DNA from 4 places in the Vibrio splendidus genome. Region 3 is predicted to be linked to each of the others. Evidence: predicted binding sites of a transcription regulator. Region 3 holds the regulator's gene; each other region holds the start of a gene.
What was found. Region 3 encodes PurR, which represses purine synthesis genes. Its sites were predicted from a motif close to TNANGNAAACGTTTNCNTNA; they were not measured.

Region 1: the regulator PurR is predicted to act here: its motif matches at 3,900-3,919, upstream of OCU90_RS12715 (NupC/NupG family nucleoside CNT transporter).
Region 2: the regulator PurR is predicted to act here: its motif matches at 1,517-1,536, upstream of glyA (serine hydroxymethyltransferase).
Region 4: the regulator PurR is predicted to act here: its motif matches at 3,087-3,106, upstream of pckA (phosphoenolpyruvate carboxykinase (ATP)).

The regions. Positions count from the first base shown of each region.
Region 1 covers NZ_AP025508.1:2,877,634-2,883,182, forward strand. The annotation lists gene folD (bifunctional methylenetetrahydrofolate dehydrogenase/methenyltetrahydrofolate cyclohydrolase FolD) at 1-494, shown strand, start outside; gene OCU90_RS12710 (cation:proton antiporter) at 652-2,466, opposite strand; gene OCU90_RS12715 (NupC/NupG family nucleoside CNT transporter) at 2,654-3,853, opposite strand; gene OCU90_RS12720 (LysR family transcriptional regulator) at 4,059-4,979, opposite strand; gene OCU90_RS12725 (lytic murein transglycosylase) at 5,132-5,549, opposite strand, start outside.
Region 2 covers NZ_AP025508.1:3,041,123-3,046,671, forward strand. The annotation lists gene glyA (serine hydroxymethyltransferase) at 211-1,461, opposite strand; gene OCU90_RS13500 (YitT family protein) at 1,809-2,411, shown strand; gene OCU90_RS13505 (winged helix-turn-helix domain-containing protein) at 2,494-4,059, shown strand; gene OCU90_RS13510 (hypothetical protein) at 4,161-5,069, shown strand; gene treC (alpha,alpha-phosphotrehalase) at 5,215-5,549, opposite strand, start outside.
Region 3 covers NZ_AP025508.1:2,595,199-2,600,747, forward strand. The annotation lists partial or broken gene elyC (envelope biogenesis factor ElyC) at 1-271, shown strand, start outside; gene torR (two-component system response regulator TorR) at 498-1,211, opposite strand; gene torD (molecular chaperone TorD) at 1,497-2,144, shown strand; gene purR (HTH-type transcriptional repressor PurR) at 2,461-3,465, shown strand; cyclic di-GMP riboswitch class I at 3,636-3,721, shown strand; gene OCU90_RS11560 (TfoX/Sxy family DNA transformation protein) at 3,849-4,439, shown strand; gene OCU90_RS11565 (TVP38/TMEM64 family protein) at 4,574-5,254, shown strand; gene OCU90_RS11570 (putative signal transducing protein) at 5,325-5,549, shown strand, end outside.
Region 4 covers NZ_AP025508.1:103,097-108,645, reverse strand. The annotation lists gene gspD (type II secretion system secretin GspD) at 1-387, opposite strand, end outside; gene gspC (type II secretion system protein GspC) at 429-1,325, opposite strand; gene hslR (ribosome-associated heat shock protein Hsp15) at 1,643-2,029, shown strand; gene hslO (Hsp33 family molecular chaperone HslO) at 2,048-2,941, shown strand; gene pckA (phosphoenolpyruvate carboxykinase (ATP)) at 3,279-4,904, shown strand; gene OCU90_RS00455 (AsmA family protein) at 5,058-5,549, shown strand, end outside.

The DNA.
Region 1 (5,549 bases), 280 kb from region 3:
GCTTCCACCCATACAACGTAGGCCGTTTGGCTCAGCGCATGCCTAAGCTGCGCTCTTGTACGCCTAAAGGCATCATCACCCTGCTTGACCGTTACAACATCGATTTACGCGGCAAGCACGCGGTTGTTGTCGGCGCATCAAACATTGTTGGTCGCCCAATGACTCTAGAACTGCTTCTAGCAGGTTGTACGACAACAACATGCCACCGCTTCACCAAAGACCTTGAAGGCCACGTACGTCAAGCAGACGTTGTTGTGGTTGCCGTTGGTAAGCCTAACTTCATTCCTGGTGCTTGGATTAAGAAAGGTGCTGTTGTGGTCGATGTTGGTATCAACCGTTTGGAATCTGGCAAGCTCGTTGGCGACGTTGAATACGATGTGGCTAAAGAGAGCGCAAGCTTCATCACACCAGTTCCGGGTGGTGTTGGTCCAATGACAGTGGCAAGCCTAATCGAAAATACTATGATCGCTTGTGAGCAATTTCACTCGAAATAGCCCGTAAACGACAGTCTCGGTAGCAATACCGCTGACATGAATTGATTGTTACTAAAATAGAATTAAAAAGCCGCAGCGTGAAAACGTTGCGGCTTTTTTGATACTGAGCTATTCGTTTGTGATACAAAGATACTCGCTTTTAAGACAGTGCGACTCGCTACTTATCTGGAGTATCGATACCTTCAATTTCTGCCGAAGGCGGCAATAAACTAATGACCTGACACTCCGTTGATATGAGTTTTTCCAAATCAGAACCTTGTGTCACTAAGCGGAAATCACCGTCATTAATCACGCCAAGTGGAATCGCTTTAGGGTACAGGGTATTAAACTCATTAAGGTCAAACGCCTCGGTTAAACCCGTGCTCTTAATTTGGCTGCCTTGAGCCATCAAGGAGTTAAGTTTGGAATAGGTAACCCCTTCTGAAAACAGACTTCTATTGCCATCACGGCTCACCTGATGCCTTTCATGTTTATTTTCTGAGGATTCAAGTTCAAACACCTTATTTTCACCAAACTCATCTTGATAGTGCATACTGACTAGTGGGTTGGTTTGACGGTAAGGTGAAACGATCATCGCACGCCCTATCCCATCCAATTCCAGATTATTTTCAGCATGGTTCGAAGCTGGATTACCGAAATAGACATTCAAGTTGTCCATGCGCGCTAAGCGAATGCTCTCCCAGTTGGTATCAGCAAGCACACTGTTGATGTTGTGTGTCGCCAGCACTTTGGCAAACTGACGTGAAAAATGAGTCGCGCCAAAGAAAATAACCCCTTGTGCCTTCTCTTGAGTCACACCCAGCCTTCTCGCCCACCAACTCGCGGTTAGGCTTTGAATCACTACCGTACCAATAATGACCAAGAACACCATTGGCACCAGTAAATCTGCCCCTTCGATTAATTGCTTCTCTTGAAGCTTGATTGCAAATAGAGAAGAGACTGCAGCAGCAACGATCCCGCGAGGTGCCATCCAGCTCAAAAACCATTTATCTGCTGAAGTAAGATCCGTGCCGATCCCGCTGATCCACACACTCAGAGGACGAGCCACCAGCATGACGACCGCTAATAAGCCAATACCGCCCCAACCTATCGAGAGGAAAGTCCCAGAATCAAGCCTGCTCGCTAACAGAATAAACAACGCAGAAATGAGTAACACAGTCAGGGTTTCTTTGAACTCAATAATATCTTCGAGATCCAAGCCTTTCACGTTGGCGAGCCAAATACCCATAATGGTTACGGTTAATAAACCGGACTCTTCGCTCAGATCATTTGAAAAAGAGAACGCCGCCAGCATTAATGTCAGGACCGCCACGTTACGCAAATAGTGCGGAACCCAATGCCCTTGCAGCATCTTGGCAATCAAATAGCCACCGATGATCCCTAAGCCCAAACCAATGGCTAAAGTCAGCCCCAATGCCGACAGAACATGGCTTGTCGGATCGGCTGAAGAGACAATGTATTCGTAAACGAGAACGGCAAACAGAGCGCCAATCGGGTCAATCACTATCCCTTCCCAGCGCAAGATACTGCCTAGCGAAGATTTGGGTTGAATGCTGCGCAGCATGGGAACAATCACCGTTGGGCCAGTCACCACGACTAATGCAGCAAACAGCGCCGCCAATGGCCAACTGAAATCGACAAAATAATAAGCCCCCACCACGATGCACGCCCATGTAATCAACATGCCGAAACTCACTAAGTGAGTCACCATGCGGCCATGGCCTCTGATTTCTTTGAAATTAAGAGTCAATGCACCTTCAAACAGAATGATGGCGACCCCTAATGAAATCAACGGGAACAGTACATCACCAAAAATGGCGTCGGGATTAAGGATGTTAAGACCGGGACCTAAAAGTAGTCCGACAATAAGAAGAGGAAGGATGGCTGGAAGACGCAAACGCCAACCTAACAATTGACACGTTAAGGACAGCAGTCCAATTAACGCCAAAGAAGAAGTAATCGACAAATCCATTTGTGCCCCTAAAAAAAATTCGTACCACACCTTGTGATACAAACCTATTTGCTGAAACAAGAAAGCCTATGTCATTAAACTATAGGCTCTCTTTTTCATGCTAACCGAATATTAGTGTGATTAATCAGTCACTTTACTATAGGGGAAATAAAGTGACTGACTCATCCACTCTGTACTTATCATCTAGCTAAAGAGAAAGCACCACGCCGGCAATCGCTGCGCTCATTAAGTTGGCAAGCACACCCGCACAAATCGCTTTAAAACCGTATTGTGAGATGAAAGAACGACGCTCTGGAACTAAGCTACCCAAACCGCCAATCAAAATTGCCATCGTAGAGATGTTTGCAAAACCGCATAGCGCGAAAGTAACGATCGCTTTTGAGTGCTCACTCAGTGCGTCTTTTACGTCCATTAACTGGATGAAAGCCACAAACTCGTTCACAACGATCTTGTTACCGATCAGCGAGCCTGCAACCACAGCCTCAGACCACGGCACACCGATCAGCCATGCAACAGGTGCGAACACATAACCTAGGATAAGTTCGAAGCTTAGGTTTACGCCAAACCAGCCACCAACAATACCTAACAAGCCATTCAGCATTGCTATCACACTAATAAAGGCCAGAAGTGTCGCGCCCACAGCAACGGCAATACGAAGTCCAGACATAGCCCCATCGGCCATAGCCTCAACGACGTTCGTTGCTCGTGGAATTTCAACGTCAGACTCAATATTTTCTTGAGCCTCATCTGCGCTACCAGGTACCAAAATCTTGGCCATCAATAGACCAGCAGGAGCAGACATGAATGCCGCAGCGATCAGGTAGTTCAAATCAACACCAAGCGATGCATAACCGACTAACGTGCCACCAGCTACAGAAGCCAAACCACACACCATCACAGCAAACAGCTGTGAATCCGTCATGTGCTTCAAGTAAGGTTTAACCACCAATGGCGCTTCGATCATGCCAACAAAAATATTCGCAGTTGCAGACAATGACTCCGCACGACCTGTACCTAAGAACTTTTGCAAAGCACCGCCGATTAGGTTGATCACTTTTGGCATAAAGCCGATGTGGTACAAACCTGAAATCAATGCAGAGAAAAAGATAATGATGCCGAGAACGTTAATAGCGAAAACAAATCCGTTATTCGTTAGGCCACCAAATAGGAAGTTAATCCCCTCTTGACCGTAGTTGATCAAACTAGACACTGCACCAGTGGCTGCATTCAGCACTTCTTTACCCATTGGCACATACAGAACCAGTAGGGCGAATGAGATTTGCAGTAAGAAAGCCAAAGAGACTGTTCTTAGCGGGATATTTTTTCTGTCCGTAGATAGTAACCAAGCGGTTACTAAAATAGTGATAATTCCAAGTAGGGAAGCCATGTGCGTCAACCTAAAAGTTGTAGGTAGGAAAAGCGACGCATTCTATAGAGGAAATCGTTTGCGGCAAGTTGAGGTTGTTAATGTGATGTTGGTTGAATCACCCTTTAATAGCCCATCCCACTAAGTTATTGAATTTTAATAATTAACTTTGATTAAAAAACAAACTTTTTCCATATGGAAATTATATTTATAGATTGGGAAACAGTTAGCGGTGCAGTTCAACGCAGGTTTTGAGGTTTTTGTCCCAATAAGTCGGCGATCCGATATGATCTTTGATGAACTCAATCACTGCTGAAAGCTTCTTCGGCATGTTCTTTCGGCTCGGATACACGGCATAAAATGGCATCAGCTGACTTGCTCGCCATTCCGGTAAAACTTGGATGAGCTTGCCCGTTCTAAACTCTTCTTTGACTAAGTAAGTCGCTAGGTAAGCAACGCCCCAACCTGATACTGCCGCGTCTCGTACCGCTTCAGCCAAATCCACCGAGTAATCGCCCGCCACTTTAACACTGAGATTTTCTTGGCCGTTATCAAATGCCCATGACGTGTAATCACGTTCACGGCTGCGGTAGATAAGGCAGTTATGGTCAATCAGATCAGATGGCACGTGTGGAGTCCCTGCCTTAATCAGATAATCCGGTGATGCGGCTACCACAAACTGGCTGTCGGCTAGGCGTTGTGCAATGTATCCTTCAGGCAGGTCTTCATTGTTGGTGATCCAGAGATCCAAGCGCTCCTCAATCATGTCCACTTTGTAATCGAACAAATGCACTTCAATTCTCAGCTGAGGGTAAAGCTGTCTAAGCTGGTCAATCGCTGGAATGATATGCAGTGTGCCAAATGACTGAGACAGGCCTATACGGAATATTCCAGAAATGTCGTCACGCTGGCTATCCATGTCCATTTGAGCCGCTTTCACCGTATTGAACAGCTGCTCACAATGCTGATAGAACACTTCTCCAGCTTCGGTTAACGTAAGGCTGCGTGTGGTTCTTTGCACTAACTTGATACCTATCGAATCCTCGAGCAAAGCAATTTGTTTACTGATGTGAGATACCGACACATTCAAGCTTTTTGCTGCACTGGTAAAGCCTTCATGCTTGATTAACGCATGAAATATCACCATCTGTGCGGCTCTATCTGTTAGCACAAAACCACCTTCTTAAACATCTGAAATATAAAATAAAAAGGACTCCGAAGAGTCCTTTAATCTGTTCTGCCTATAGTAGGCTAAATGCTATTCAAAGCGACCTAGTTCTATTAATCAAATTAGGTCGATTAATCAAACTTAATTCTATCGGCTAGGTGACTGACAGCCAAAGCAAAGTAGTAAGAACGATTCCACTTCATTAACACATTGTAGTTGTTGTAAATGAGGTACGAACGACCCGTTTCATCGTCCGGCATTATCAACCAAGCTTTGATGTCTTCATCAAGTGTAGGCAGTGGGCGATCGTCATAACGCTTAATACCAAGTTCAGACCACTCTTTTAGGTATTTCGCTTTGTCTTCGTCTCGACCTTGCATCTCAATAGACACGGTTGATGGAACGTGAACCTGACGCCCCCAAGTATATTTGTCATCCCAACCCGATTGGCTGAGATAATTAGCCGCCGAAGCAAACACGTCTTCTTCGGTACCCCAAATATCTTTCTTGCCATCACCACTGCCATCAGCGGCGTAAGCTAAGAATGAG
Region 2 (5,549 bases), 450 kb from region 3:
CCTTTCAAATCGTATTTTTCAATCAAATAGCTTTAGTTCAAGGAACAGGTGCAGAATCTTCAACACCTTTCCCTAAAACAAAAAGGGACTCAATGAGCCCCTTTAAAGTATTTTTCAAAGTAGTCGTTTGAAATTCTAGGAGAGCACGCGGAGCTTACGGATGTAAGTGAGCATGCTCGACAACGAAGTTCAAATTACTACGCAGAAAAATTAAGCGTAAACCGGTAGACGCTTACAGATTTCTAGTACTTTTGCTTTAGTTGCTTCGATAACAGACTCATCACCCATGTTATCTAGGATGTCACACATCCAACCTGCTAACTCTTTCGCGTCTGCTTCTGAGAAACCACGACGAGTAATAGAAGGAGAACCGATACGGATACCTGAAGTAACGAACGGGCTACGTGGATCGTTTGGTACTGAGTTCTTGTTCACTGTGATGTTAGCTGAACCTAGTGCTGCATCTGCTTCTTTACCTGTGATGTCTTTGTCGATTAGGTCAACTAGGAACAGGTGGTTCTCTGTAGAACCTGAAACGATGTTGTAACCGCGTGCTAGGAATTCAGCCACCATTGCTTTTGCGTTAGCAACAACGCGAGCTTGGTATTCTTTGAACTCTGGCTCTAGAGCTTCTTTGAACGCTACTGCTTTACCAGCGATAACGTGCATTAGAGGACCGCCTTGGCCGCCAGGGAATACTGCTGAGTTTAGCTTCTTGTAAAGATCTTCACCTTCGTTAGAAAGGATAAGACCACCACGAGGACCAGCAAGCGTTTTGTGCGTTGTTGTTGTAACAACGTGAGCGTGTGGAACTGGGTTCGGGTAAACGCCTGCAGCGATTAGACCCGCAACGTGAGCCATATCTACGAAGAAGTAAGCACCTACTTTGTCAGCGATTTCACGCATGCGCGCCCAATCACAAACTTGAGAGTAAGCAGAGAAACCACCGATGATCATCTTAGGTTTGTGCTCGATAGCTAGCGCTTCCATCTCTTCGTAATCGATTTGACCTGCTTCATCGATACCGTAAGGGATGATGTTGTAAAGCTTACCAGAGAAGTTTACTGGAGAACCGTGAGTTAGGTGACCACCGTGCGCTAGGCTCATACCTAGAACAGTATCGCCAGCATTCAGTAGTGCCATGTATACAGCGTTGTTTGCTTGAGAACCTGAGTGAGGTTGTACGTTCGCGTATTGAGCGCCAAACAGTTCACATGCACGTTCGATTGCTAGAGTTTCAACTTTATCTACGAACTCACAACCACCGTAGTAACGCTTACCAGGGTAGCCTTCAGCGTATTTGTTTGTAAGTTGAGAACCTTGAGCTTCCATTACACGTGGGCTTGTGTAGTTTTCTGAAGCGATAAGTTCGATGTGCTCTTCCTGACGAAGAGTTTCTTCTTGGATAGCTGCGAATAGGTCCGCATCGTAATCAGCAATGTTCATGTCACGCTTAAGCATCTGTATCTCCTGACTCAGATTGTACTGAAAGTTTCAAAAAAACCACACAACGACCGAAAGCAAACGTTTCCGTCACCGTTTTGATGTGACGCATTCTACATAATTTGATCTAGGTCATAAAGAGCTAATTGCAATTTTATCATGCAGTTTTTTCATAATCACATATAAGATTCATCATGGTTATTAAGCTTATCCAACCAAAGATGACGCTTACTGTCAATTTTACGCTTTACACCCTGTAAAACGCAGATTACATAGGTTTACCTTAATTTTGCCCCTCAAGCTACCGAAAGCTAAGGTTTTTCTCTACTATGCACGCCTTTATTGGTTAGGTAATTATTAAAACGATGGAAAAACACTCACGTAAAGAAGATTGGGTAGCTATTCTCACTGGCACGTTTTTAGTGGCGTTAGGCGTCTTCTTTTTACAGTCAGCGAACCTGCTTACCGGTGGTACTACTGGCTTGGCTCTGCTTTTGAGTCAATTCTTACCTGTAACCTTCGGTATTTTGTACTTTGTGGCCAACTGTCCATTCTATTTATTGGCATGGAAACGATTTGGCCGTAGTTTTGCCATTAGCAGTGCAATTGCTGGTGCGTTAGTTTCTGTGTTTGCCGATCATTTATACCTAGTTATCTCACTAGAAGTTCATAACGAGATCTACTGTGCTGTTGCCGGTGGCTTATTAATGGGCTTAGGTATGTTAATCCTATTCCGTCACCGCTCAAGCTTGGGTGGCTTCAACGTATTATGTTTGTTCATCCAAGACCGCTATGGCATCTCTGTAGGTAAAACTCAGATGGGCATTGATGCCTGTATTCTGTTTGCGTCTTGCTTCTTCGTATCGCCTTGGGTAATTGCCGTTTCGGTATTGGGCACCGCAGTATTGAACATCGTATTAGCAATGAACCACAAGCCTACTCGTTACTCGGTGAATTACGCGTCTTAATACCCATCCCCCTATGAATTACTAGCTGTTTTTAGTAACAAAAACAGCTAGAATTTAGGTTTTATAAACCGTCGCCTTTTCTATGCAAGATTACCTCTCCAGCGCCAAAGACCAACAAGCCTCTATTTATATTGAAGGCTTGGAGTTCAACCCCAACACACGAGTCTTAAGCTGCGACGAGCAGGTCATTGATTTAGAGCCTCGTTCTATCGAGCTCTTAGAGTTATTTCTTACCAGCGTTGGTCAACCGCTCGCCGCCGAGCACATCATTGAATCTGTCTGGCAAAGCAACTTCATTTCCAAAAATGTTCTGACCAACCGAATCAGTACGTTACGTTCAGTACTTCAAAAACACCTGCCTGATAGCGACGCAACCAAAATACTAGTGACTTACCCACGTAAAGGCTATTTTCTAAACCCAAACTCGGTTAGTTTTGCCGCGACCTCCCCTGAAACTGCACCGAATGATGCAGAACTGGAATCTCCAGTCAGTCAAGAAGGGAATAGATCTAATCCAGTTAACCCTTGGTTAATCGTGGTGTCTTTGGCTTTGCTGATCAGCACTGCGGTAATGGGTTACATGCTTTGGCAATCTCCCACTCGCGCTTCAGAAATTGAACGTGACCAACGATTGATTCCTAAGGTCGAGCTTCTCCTGAACCGATTGGATGCCATTGGTGAGAATTCCAGAAAATACCGAAAAGTCGTAAAAGCATTATTACTTCAACAGCAGATTGAATACGCCTACACCGATCTTGCTAACCAAGATGCGCCAAGCTACTTCCTTGACCCTATTGATAGCTCTCCCTTCTTTCCGGGCGCAAAGAACATGCGTACCAGTGATTACCTGCTTAACATTCAGCTCAAAGATCAAGAAGTGGACAAACGCCTTATCGCAAAGATAAGCCTGATTTACCCAAACTCAGGGAAGCTCGCATTTGGTGGTGTTTACTCTATTGATGTCAATAATATCAGCAGCAGCCTTATGGAGATCAACCGAGAGCTAGCTAACTACTTTGCACTGCCAGCACCATTACCGCCAGAATGGTCAGTCGACAATGCCGAAGTCAGCGAATTGCTAAGTGGAAAAGCCATAGCGCTGGATGACATCAAGCTCAATACCATGACGTCGACTCTGATTGCGCGTCAACTTGCGCTATTTGAAACAGATCAGAAGAAGCTCGTCGCGTTCACTAACCTTATTCAAACTCGTTTTAACCGACTACCAGACGAACTGAAGCTGTGGCTTGGTATCATTCATTTCAAACTAAGAGACCTGCAAACCGCAAAAGAGCTTCTGACCAATACCTCAGGCAACTCTACGATCGAAAATGCGTTGGTTTATATGATGGTTTCTCATATCGCTTATAAGCAAGACAACATGGAGAAGTTTCGCCTGAACTACATGGAGTCTCTAGTTGCCTTATTGAGAGTGGTTCCATCCGAAGATCTATTCGCCCGGCTATCCAAACCAGAATCAAAATCAACCTGCCTGCAACCTTGGAAGAGCTTGAAGCTAAGCGTTAAAGACCCACTTATCATAAAACAGTGGGAAAGCTTAATGCTGAATTACTGCACAGCTGTTGGGCAACAGATCTCAAATCAAAACAAAAAACCATTTAAAATAAACAACTTAAACATAAATTAAGATCTTATGTGACTTCGTTTTTTGCCCTATTTACTCTTCAAACAATAACATTCCTAAAACATAGGGCCCACCAAGGGCTTCCAACTTTAGGAATGTTCAACATGAAAAAAACAATGACGCTGCTAGCGACCTCTCTCTTTGCTCTCTATGGTTGTGGCGGCGGAGGCGGCTCTTCTTCTGGTTCAACAGATGGTAATAAAGGTCCAAACAATCAGGTTGATTACCCGATTGAGAGCTCTGCATTTTCCCCGAAACCAGAAACAACATTGGGCTACTCATTTACCACAGATGGTCAGGCTGAAGGCGTGATGACAATGAACTTCACTCCTGTAAGCGGTGAACTCATTATTGCAGGGTTAAAAGAAGAGACCGGCAATGAAGAGGTCGTTCAAGTTATCAATGACCTCATCAATTACGGCATCACCGAATTTTATGTTTCTGAAGACATCATGACGAATGCTGAAGGTACACAAGAAGACGGCAGCATTTATTTTGCAGGCCCCGACCGTGGGTTACACGAAATCACCAACGCTTACTTCATTGGTAGCCAATACATCACAAGAATGATGTACAGCAGCCCAATGTTCCGTTTGAAAGGAACAGACGTAAAAGAGAGCAACCCGATCATTGATATCAGTGAGGAAACCGTTTCGTTACAAGTCACGTTAGATGGCGAAGCAGTCGCTAACATGCTGAATGACTTTGAAGACCACTCGTGGGTAGCAAGCCTTCCAACTGACGCCTCGTGCCGAGTCACATGGCAACAACAGATTGAAGAAACAGGCGTACGTAAGAGTTTCAAGATCTCTGATAAATCGATCGAAGCTGCGAACCTAACGGAGAAAAACACCTACAACATCAACTGTGAAGGCATGGATTCCGCAGAATTTGGCACATCATCAGAGCGCTGGTTCAACCCTAGCATCGGCTTGATTGAACAGATTGAATTGATGTCTGTAGAGCAATCTACTATTGAAGAATCAGCAGCGATACTGACCTCAATTAGCTAGCCTTGACTTAGATTCACTAAACCTAAGCTTAACCGCGAGCAAACCGCAAACAATAAAAAAAGGCTTTGGGGAGCACTCCAAAGCCTTTTAGCAGCCGAATCCTTTAAGGGGAATGAGAATCAAGCCGATTGAAATAAAAACAAGTCTAACCTTCGATCAAGAGAATACGAGTCTCGTAAGGTCGCAAAACTTGATGATTAGACGCCACTAAACTCTCGCTCACTTGATAATTAGACAACAAGCTCTTAGCCTTCGCCATCTCAAAACGTTCAGGTAAAACGCATTCAGCCTCTTCACCATAGTAGTTGTTAATGCACAGCAGAGTTTGTCCTTCACTTTCACGTGCATACGCAAAAATGGATGAGTGCTCAGGCAGTAGATCTTGATAACTGCCATCCGTAATCACTGGTACTTGTTTACGTAACTCAATCAAACTCTTATAGAAATAGAAGACCGAGTCTTTATCTTCAAGCGCTTGCT
Region 3 (5,549 bases):
ATTCCATGCAGCTGGCATGAAGCCATTACCAGCCCCAACCAATTACCTTGCACAAGAAGGGATTGTTGAACCTTGGAATAAGTACATGCCTAAAGCTCTTTACCTTGAGCAAACTGAGCGTTACTAGCACGAAACAATGGGGTTGATGTGGCAAAGCCTGCGTGATTGGCTTGATACAAGCAATGACACCGTTGAAGAACCCATTGTTGTTCCTGAAACATCTCGCTTAGTTGAAGATGACGGTGGTATTTCTGCGGCTCAGCCTCAATAAACTCAACCGAATCAGTAAACTGAATTTTATCAGTAGACATAATCTTACCTGTAGACATAGTCTTATCTGTAGATTCGGCCAGATAGGCAAGACTGATTAACCAAGTAATTTGCAGGTTTCCAGTTCGTAAACACTAGAAGCTAAGCAATAAAAAAGCCGAGACATCAATGATGTCTCGGCTTTTTACGTTTAAATATCGTTGTTGATTAATCACTCCCGCAGGAAATCAATCACCAGCGAACATGTAACCTTCACCGTGAACCGTTACAAAAATTTGTGGATTCTTAGGGTCAAACTCCATCTTCGCACGCATACGACGGATTAACACATCGATAGTTCGATCGTTTGGAGCATCCACTCGGTGACTGATCATATTCAGAATGCGTTCACGACTTAATACCTGGTTAGGATAAGAAGAGAGCGCAACCAACAGTTCATATTCAGCTTTAGTCAGTTTTACCGGTTCGCCGTTTTTGCTTAGCGCACGACGAGGGATATCAAACGTCCACTCACCAAAACGAACCACAGATTCGTCTTCAGTCTCTTCAACCTTACCTGCTGCTGTTTTACGAGCGGCAGAAATGCGCCAAAGTAGGTTTTTAACTCGAACCAATAACTCGCGAAGTTCGAAGGGTTTAGTAACGTAATCGTCAGCGCCCATTTCAAGGCCAACGATTTTGTCGATGCTATCCGTGCGTCCAGTAACTAAAATAATTCCAATGTCTGATTGACTGCGTAATTCGCGAGTTAGCATCAATCCATCTTCGCCTGGTAAGTTGATGTCCAGCATAATGAGGTCAACGTTGTTTTCTTCTAACACGTTTCTCATTTGAGCGCCGCTTTCTGCTTCGCTTACTGTGTAACCTTCGTTCTGGAAGTATCCGACCAGTTTACTGCGGGTTACCACATCATCTTCTACGACTAATACGTGATAGCTCATCTACACCACTTTTCTTATTTAATAGTTTCAGTGACTATTCTATTCATAACTCGTAACAATTCTAGTGGTACACAAGATAAAAGCCAGAAACATGGATCTTTTTTGATACAAGACAATCTTAAACCTTGCTATTTATCGTCCATCGCAATTCAATATAGGCATTACTACTAACGAGTAACTTTGCGTTTCGCAAATAACCTTGTTATTCAGCCTTGGTGTGCTTATGCACTAGTGACTTCAAGATGCATATAAGTAACACCACAAGACTAAATCAGGATCTAAGAAATGAAAGATACGAAAGCGTTCAACGAGCAAAGAGCAGAAATATACTGGTGGCTATCAAGCTTATTCGCTAAAGAGCTCACTCAAGAAGAACTCGATCACTACCACTCTGTTGAAATTCGTTCTTTCCTAACTGGTTTAGGCGAAAATGAAACACTAAAGCCAGCGATCGATAGCCTAGTGGATGCGCTAAACCGCCTACAAACGCGTGAAGATGCTCAACTAGAATTGTCTGCTGACTTCTGTGACTTATTCTTAAAAACAGATAAGCATGGCGCACTTCCTTACGCTTCTATGTATATCGGTGAGACTGGCCTTTTGAATGATAAGCCAGCAAAAGATATGGAAGAGATCATGGCTAAGCACAACTTAGTGGTGAACCAAGACCTAAAAGAACCAGCTGACCACATCGCTATCGAACTCGACTTCCTTGGCAACTTGATCATCCGTTCTAATGAAACTGAGCTTGAAGAAGAGCTAGAAAAATCGTTCATTGTTCAACAGCAATTTATCGAGCAACAACTTCTTACTTGGGTACCAAAGTTCAACGTTAAATGTCATGACGTTGACGAATTCGGTTTCTACGCATCAGTCTCATCTCTGTTACTTGCATTCTGCAAATTGGACACACAATACCTCGCTGGTGAATAAGCTTATTGGATGACTCGTTAAATAAATTCAGAAGAATGTGACAATTCACCCGGATTTCCGGGTGAATTTTATTGCGAGTAATTTCTAGTCAGTCTAAAATTGTGACCGCAAACGATAAAATATGAAACATTCACGAAATGCTATGCTTATTATAGTTTTGAGCATTTCGGTGTTAAGACAAGCCGCTCAATAGCGGTTTTTTGTTTTTTAGCACTTTAGTACCCAAAGAGCCCTACAAATTTAAGCTCTTAGTTAGGTAGCTTAACGGCTACTTCATTCCGTACTTTGGGAAAGTAGCTTCTAATAGGATAAAACCATGGCCACTATAAAAGATGTCGCTCGCTTAGCAGGCGTATCAACAACAACCGTTTCTCACGTAATCAACAAAACTCGCTTTGTTGCAGAAGCGACGCAAGAAAAAGTAAATAAAGCCGTAGACGAACTGAACTATGCACCAAGTGCCGTTGCTCGTAGTTTGAAGTGCAATACAACCCGCACTATCGGCATGCTAGTTACTCAATCAACTAACCTATTCTTCTCTGAAGTTATCGATGGTGTTGAAAGCTACTGCTACCGTCAAGGTTACACTTTGATCCTGTGTAATACGGGCGGTATCTATGAGAAGCAACGTGACTACATTCGAATGCTTGCAGAGAAACGTGTAGATGGCATCTTAGTTATGTGTTCTGACCTAACTGAAGAGCTGAGAGGCATGTTAGACCGTCACGCTGACATTCCTAAAGTGATTATGGATTGGGGCCCTGAGAGTTCTCAAGCAGATAAGATCATCGACAACTCTGAAGAAGGTGGTTACCTAGCGACCAAATACCTCATTGATCACGGTCACTCCAAGATTGCTTGTTTAAGTGGCCACTTAGACAAAGCGGCATGTGTTGAACGCATCGCGGGTTACAAACGCGCACTCAACGAAGCTAAGATTGCTGCCGATGATAACATGATCATTGAAGGTAACTTCGAGTGTGATACTGCGGTTCTTGCGGCAGAGAAAATCATTAAGATGGTAGATCGCCCAACGGCCGTATTCTGTTTTAACGACACGATGGCACTCGGCCTAATGAGCAGACTGCAAGAGAAAGGAATTCGTATCCCTGAAGATATTTCAGTGATCGGCTATGACAACATCGAGCTGGCTGAATACTTCTCTCCGCCGTTAACAACGGTTCACCAACCCAAACGTCGTGTTGGTAAGAACGCTTTCGAAATTTTGTTAGAACGCATTAAAGATAAAGACCATGAAAAGCGTGTGTTCGAAATGCATCCTGAAATTGTTGAGCGAAGCACAGTTAAAACGTTAAATTAATTGATAAATTCAGTTTAATATAATTAAGCGCACCTTTAGGTGCGCTTTTTTTATCAACAACATGAATGAACCTGGTATCATACTGGAAAGATCATTAATTGAAGCAATATCACATTTTGAAATAACAAGTGTGAGCCTCATTCAACAAAAACTTTATTCTATTCAATCAGTCACGCACAGGGCAAATCACTTGAAAGAGTGAGACGCAAAGCTTCCGGCCTAAACCACTCGTTGGTATGGTAGCGGGGTTACCGATGGCAAAATGCAGTAACTACTAATAATTTAGTAATTTACGGCTAATTGACAATTTAATTGCAACATTTTGCTAATCTCTCGGACCTGCTTATTTGGTGGCGTAGTTCAAATACACCGAGATAAATAACATGGATAAACCGATACTAAAGGATTCAATGAAATTATTTGAATCCCTAGGAAAAATAAAATCACGCTCGATGTTTGGTGGCTTCGGTCTTTTTGCTGATGACACTATGTTTGCTCTGGTTGTAAATGACCAGTTGCACATACGAGCAGACAAATGCACAACGAAACAGTTCGAACAACAAGGGTTTCAACCGTACGTCTACAAAAAACGTGGTTTCCCTGTCGTTACTAAATATTTCGCTTTACCTGAAGGCCTGTGGCAAGACCAAGAGAAAATCTTGCAGCTTGCAACGACGTCTCTGGGTTTTGCTAAAGAAGAAAAAGCTGAGCAATCTTCAGCTAAGCCTACTCGACTCAAAGATCTGCCCAACCTTCGACTCGCCACTGAGCGTATGTTGAAAAAAGCAGGGATCGATTCCGTAGAACGTTTATATGAATCTGGCTCTGTAAACGCATTTAACGCCATCAAAGAATCACATGCGTCTTCTGTCAGTATTGAACTACTTTGGGCGTTAGAAGGCGCGATCAATGGCACACATTGGTCTGTTATACCGCAGCAGCGTCGTGAAGAGCTTATCAATCGCGTCAATTAACATTGTCAGTGCAAATTATCTATATAACTAAGCCGCATTTACTGCGGCTTTTTTTATATCTGCTGAAAGTTAATCTATGCTTTGCCTGTCTATCTATACTAATGGTATACATTGAAAATTTGGAGGAAGTATCAATGAGTAAGAAAATGATATTGGGTATTGTGTTGGTCGTAACCATCGTCTTGTTAGGCGTCAATTTCGGCCAATACCTAACGCTTGAAAATGCCAAGGCCCAACAAGCCGTTTTAAATGACTACATTGATAGCAACTTCATTGCTGCCGCTGCTATCTATTTTGTCGCGTATATAATGATTACTGCTTTCTCCATTCCTGGTGCCGCTGTTGTGACCCTATTAGGGGCCGCGCTATTTGGCTTCTGGAACAGCTTGCTGCTGGTATCTTTCGCGAGTGCGATCGGTGCGACCTTAGCATTCTTAAGTAGCCGTTATCTGTTACGTGACTGGATTCAAACCAAGTTTGGTGACAAATTAGCAACGATTAACAAGGGCGTTGAAAAAGACGGAGCATTTTACTTATTTTCTCTGCGTCTGATTCCTGTCTTCCCGTTTTTCCTTATCAATCTGTTGATGGGTCTAACACCGATGTCAGTGAGTCGTTACTACATTACGAGTCAAATAGGGATGTTACCGGGTACTGCTGTTTTCTTGAATGCTGGTACTCAACTCGCGGAAATTGATTCACTTTCGGGTATCGTGTCCCCTTCAGTACTATTGTCATTTGCCTTACTGGGTGTATTCCCAATCATTGCTAAATGGTTGATGAATAAATTTCGCTCAGCACCTGTGGCTGAATAACGTATATAACTGAATAACGTATACTTATAATAGCTAAATAACGCATATAGCCAGATAAGGTTCTATCTCAATGAAAATCTTCAGTGCATCGAATCCGACAGAAGCTCATATCATCTGTGGATTGTTAGAAAGCGAGAATATTGCCTGTGAAGTCCGTGGTGAAGGGTTGTTCGGATTGAAAGGGGAAATCCCATTCACTGAAGAAACTGACCCTTACGTATGGTTATATGAGCTAGAATTGGCGAGCAAAGCCCGGGCAGTTGTTAATGACTACCAGAAACAGCAAGATTCGATC
Region 4 (5,549 bases), 1.4 Mb from region 3:
CACAACACGTGTCACCACATTGTCGCCTTTGATCGTGTCACTGTCTCCAACGACTGGAATTGCCGATGTTTTCGAATCTTTGGCCTTGATGATCTTAAGAACACCTGAGTCCATTTCGACAACCGCGTAGCCATACACTTCCAATACGTTTAGGAAGAAGCTGTAATATTGCTCTTCATTGAGTACGTCGTAGCTGCGTACATCGATTTTTCCGCGCACCGAAGGGTCAACGATGATCGTCTTCTCTAGGTTACGACCAACAATATTAATAAACTCTTGAATATCAGTGCCTTTAAAGCTGGCACTAAAATCACTCGCGATGGCTGCGGGTGTGCAGATTAAGCTTCCTGCCAATAACCATGCACTTTTCTTAAACCAATGCTTCACGTACTTCTCCTACACTTTCGTCCTTCGTTAGACGCAAAGTTTTAAAATTCAATAAACACTTCATGTTGTTGACCATCTCTCTCGACGACGAGGTTTAGCTCTGTCAGCTCTGAGATAGAACGGAATATGTTGCCCATAGCAGCAGGGTCTGTCAGGTCTTGTCCATTTAACTGAGTGGCAATATCTCCGTTTTGGAGCCCAACAGAGTTAAAAAGTTCTGAATCTTTGCCAGGGCTCACACGATAACCAATCACTTTATCGTCGCGTTTCACCTGAGACAGTCGAACATATTGGAAGATTTGTTGAGGATCTTTCATTATCTTCGCTTTAATTTCATCAAGCTTCTCTTCTGCAGAAGCGGGGTTGTTGCCACGCACAGAAGAAGAGGTACGAGGTGGCGCAGGCTCTGATACAGACAAACGCTTGTACTCAATACCTTCAAGCATCAGGGTTTCGTCTCGCCCAGAGTTATCGATGATCACACGATCGACTAATACGGCCTTGAGCTTAGCTCTAGTGCCTTCAATCTCTTCGTTAATTCCGTAAGTCGCTTGTGTGCCGCGATTGGCAATCACAGCCAAGCTCAGTTTTGGATTAGAACTGGCTACTGCACCCACTAAAACGAGGTTCAGTCGCGTCTTTGGCGCATCTTGGATAACTTGCTGTTCAACCACAGCAGGCGTGGTTGGGTTATAAGCACCAAACATATTGCTCTGCTGCAAAGAAGAGATATCAAGAGTCGATTGAGGCGTTGAAGACGAGGAAGCCGTTGCTGCCCATGGCACCACGGTTTGCTCAGCAGGTTCAATAAACCATGCAAGCTGTCCTAAAATCCATGCGGAAGCTGCGATCAACACACAACAAAGAACAAGGCTCAGTTTCTGCTGGAGTAAAAATCCATTCTCTAAAAATCGGCTCAGCACCGGAGAGTTATCCATGCGAAGTTTGAGCTCTAAAAAGTTCACGTTCCCTAACCCTTTCTATAACGAATAAAGCTGTAACCTACTAAACTATCAGCTTTTTTGTTCATAAATTCTGTTCCTGCTTATTAAAAGCATAAGATCCTGAACTATATCATAGCAAATCTATAAATCGGCATTACCTGAGCTATTTTGTAATCTTCCTTGAAAAAAAAGCCAATCGCCTCCACATAAGCTTCTACTAAATGTGATAAGCGTCATCAAATAAAATAAGTTGCATACTGTGAATAACAGTTAAACCGCATTCATTTCTAACTGAAAAGGCACTGTCCTATATGAAAACGACTAATGAAGCTGTCAGACTCGATAAATGGTTGTGGGCAGCACGCTTTTATAAAACTCGTTCAATTGCTCGCAACATGGTCGATGGTGGCAAAGTCCACTATAATGGTCAGCGCAGCAAACCCAGCAAAATCGTAGAACTTGGGGCAGTGATTACCCTGCGCCAAGGGAATGAAGAAAAGACGGTCACCATAGAGAAAATATCCGCACACCGTGGCGGGGCGCCAGTCGCTCAAACCCTCTATGAAGAAACCACCGAAAGCTTGGCAAAAAGAGAAGAGTTTGCACAACAACGCAAACTGAATGCTCATAGTCCAGCACCAGAACGTCGCCCAGATAAAAAGCAACGTCGTGACATCATTAAGTTCAAGACTCAATAAGCTAGAAGGAATAGCCAAATGGCAGACCCAATGTCTACAAGTAATGTTTTAAATCGCTACCTATTTGAAGACCTATCAGTACGTGGTGAATTGGTACAGATGGACGAAGCATACCAACAGATTATTTCTAGCAAGGAATACCCAGCGCCAGTACAAAAGCTGTTGGGTGAGCTACTGGTTTCAACGACGCTGCTAACGGCGACTCTAAAGTTTGAAGGTTCTATCACGATGCAACTGCAAGGTGATGGTCCAGTATCTCTCGCTGTTATTAATGGCGATAACGATCAGAAGATTCGTGGTGTTGCGCGCTTTGACGGTGATATTGCTGACGACGCTGGCCTGCACGACCTTATAGGTAAAGGCCACCTAGTGATCACTATCGATCCTAAAAAAGGTGAGCGTTACCAAGGTATCGTTGGTCTTGAAGGCGAAACACTTGCTGACGTTCTTGAAGGTTACTTTGCTAACTCAGAACAGCTAAAGACTCGTCTATGGCTACGTACGGGTGAACATGAAGGCAAAGCACACGCTGCGGGTATGTTGCTGCAGGTTATGCCAGACGGCACTGGTACGCCAGATGACTTCGAGCACCTAGAGCAGTTAACTGACACGGTTAAAAACGAAGAACTATTCTCTCTAGAAGCGAATGATTTGTTATACCGCCTATATAACCAAGAGAAGGTTCAGGTATTTACCCCTCAACCGGTTGAGTTCTTCTGTGGTTGTTCTCGTGAACGCAGTGGTGCCGCTATCATTACCGTTGCTCAAGAGGAGATCTACGACATCCTGAGTACGGAAGGTAGTGTTGCTCTTCACTGTGATTACTGTGGCACAAACTACTCGTTCGATAAGGGCGACGTTGATGCACTGTACGCAGAAGCAGCAGATAAAGGCGACAATACGGTTCATTAATTTACAGCGTACCAAAAACACGTAATTTACCCCAAAAAGGTCAGCACTAAGCTGGCCTTTTTTGTGATCAAAATAGCGCAAAGCCCGTAACATCTCGTAATAAAATCACCGCTTAATTTTAATTAATTAATAATGTTCTCGCCCCTAGCGCAAAGGTTTGCGTACAGGATAGACTAGTCGGGCCAATATGTGACGAGACGCTTAAAACCTCACGGTTAATATGGATATTTTTTGAGCTGTATCCCTGTTTCCCCCGAGCCTCGTTGCTAGCATGGTGAGCAGATAACAATAAAAAATTAATACAAAATCCCTACAAAATATCCTACAAGGAGCACCTATGACCGTTATGGAACATACTAAGGCTGCACAAATTGATCTAACTAAGCACGGACTGACTGGCGTTACTGAAGTTCTTCGTAATCCTAGCTACGAGCAGTTATTCGTTGAAGAAACACTGCCAGGTTTGGAAGGCTACGAAAAAGGCGTAGTAACGGAACTAGGCTCTGTTGCGGTTGACACTGGTATCTTTACTGGCCGCTCACCAAAAGATAAGTACATTGTTAAAGATGACACTACGCGCGATACCATGTGGTGGTCAGATCAAGGCAAAAATGACAACAAACCGATTACAACTGAAGTATGGAGTGAGCTGAAAGAGCTTGTGACAACTCAGCTATCTGGCAAGCGCCTGTTTGTCATCGACGGTTATTGTGGTGCTAACCCAGATACGCGTCTAAGTGTGCGTATTATCACTGAAGTAGCGTGGCAAGCGCACTTCGTTAAGAACATGTTCATTCGTCCAACTGACGAAGAGCTAGCAACGTTCGAACCTGATTTCGTGGTAATGAACGGTGCTAAAACAACGAACCCTAACTGGGAAAAGCAGGGTCTAAACTCTGAAAACTTCGTTGCTTTCAACCTAACAGAGCGCGTTCAAATCATCGGTGGTACCTGGTACGGCGGTGAGATGAAGAAAGGCATGTTCGCAATGATGAACTACCTGCTTCCTCTGCAAGGCATTGCTTCAATGCACTGTAGTGCAAACGTTGGCGAAGAAGGCGACGTAGCTGTATTCTTCGGCCTATCAGGTACCGGTAAAACAACCCTATCAACCGATCCTAAGCGTGAGCTAATCGGTGATGATGAGCACGGTTGGGATGACGATGGTATCTTCAACTTCGAAGGTGGTTGTTACGCGAAGACGATTCGTCTATCTAAAGAAGCAGAACCAGAAATCTACAATGCAATCCGTCGCGATGCTCTGCTAGAAAACGTAACGGTTCGTAGTGATGGTTCTATCGATTTCGATGACGGTTCAAAAACAGAGAACACTCGTGTTTCTTACCCGATTCACCACATTGACAACATTGTTAAGCCAGTATCAAAAGCAGGTCACGCTCAAAAAGTTATCTTCCTAACAGCGGATGCGTTTGGTGTGCTACCACCAGTATCTAAGCTAACTCCGGAGCAAACTAAGTACCACTTCCTATCTGGCTTCACAGCTAAGCTAGCAGGTACAGAGCGCGGTATTACTGAACCAACACCAACGTTCTCTGCGGCATTTGGTGCGGCATTCTTAACTCTTCACCCAACTCAGTACGCTGAAGTGCTTGTGAAGCGTATGGAAGCGGCTGGCGCTGAAGCTTACCTAGTGAACACAGGTTGGAATGGCACAGGCAAACGTATCTCAATCCAAGATACTCGTGGCATCATCGACGCTATCCTAGATGGCTCAATCGACCAAGCTGAAACTAAGGTTATCCCTATGTTTAACCTAGAAGTACCGCTAGCGTTGCACGATGTTGACCCAGCAATTCTTGACCCACGTGATACTTACACTGACCCACTACAATGGGAAAGCAAAGCGAAAGATCTAGCAGAGCGCTTCATCAACAACTTTGATAAGTACACAGACAATGCTGAAGGTAAGTCACTGGTTGCGGCAGGTCCTCAACTAGACTAACCCAACATCTGCTCGGGCTTAGCCAAAAGCGAACGCCCAATTTAAAATGATATTTTTGTAGCAAGCCCCTCTTTTGAGGGGCTTTTTTGTTGCTGCTTGCCCCTTTTTGTTCCACTCTGTTTTGAGACTATTGAAATTTAAGGCTTTCAGGGAATGAAAAAGGTATTCATGGTGATTGGCATTGTGGTGGCCATCATCGTTGCGACTATCGCAGCGTTGTTATTAAGCCTACAAACTCAATACCGATCGGATGTTGCTAACTTTTTTATCAAGCATACGCTTGAACAACCTGTACTCATTGAAGACGTTGAGTATCAGGCGCCTTATCACATCACCTTGATGGGCATTACCCAAAGCCAACCTGATAAACAAAAACCTCTCTATATCGACAAGATCGATCTTTGGTTCAGTCCCAGCTCGATTACAGAAGCTAAACTGGTCTTGGACTCCGTCTTGATCAGTGGCCTACAGTTGGAAATAAGCGATCTAGAGGCATTCACGCCGTTATTCACCCAACCAAACATCAAGCTCCACCAGCTAGCCATCAATAATCTCGACTTTTCGACCCCAGACTTTAATGCGCGAGGCATCGACCTCCAGATCTCCGATCCAACGTGGGATGACAACAACACATTGCTGCCTTAT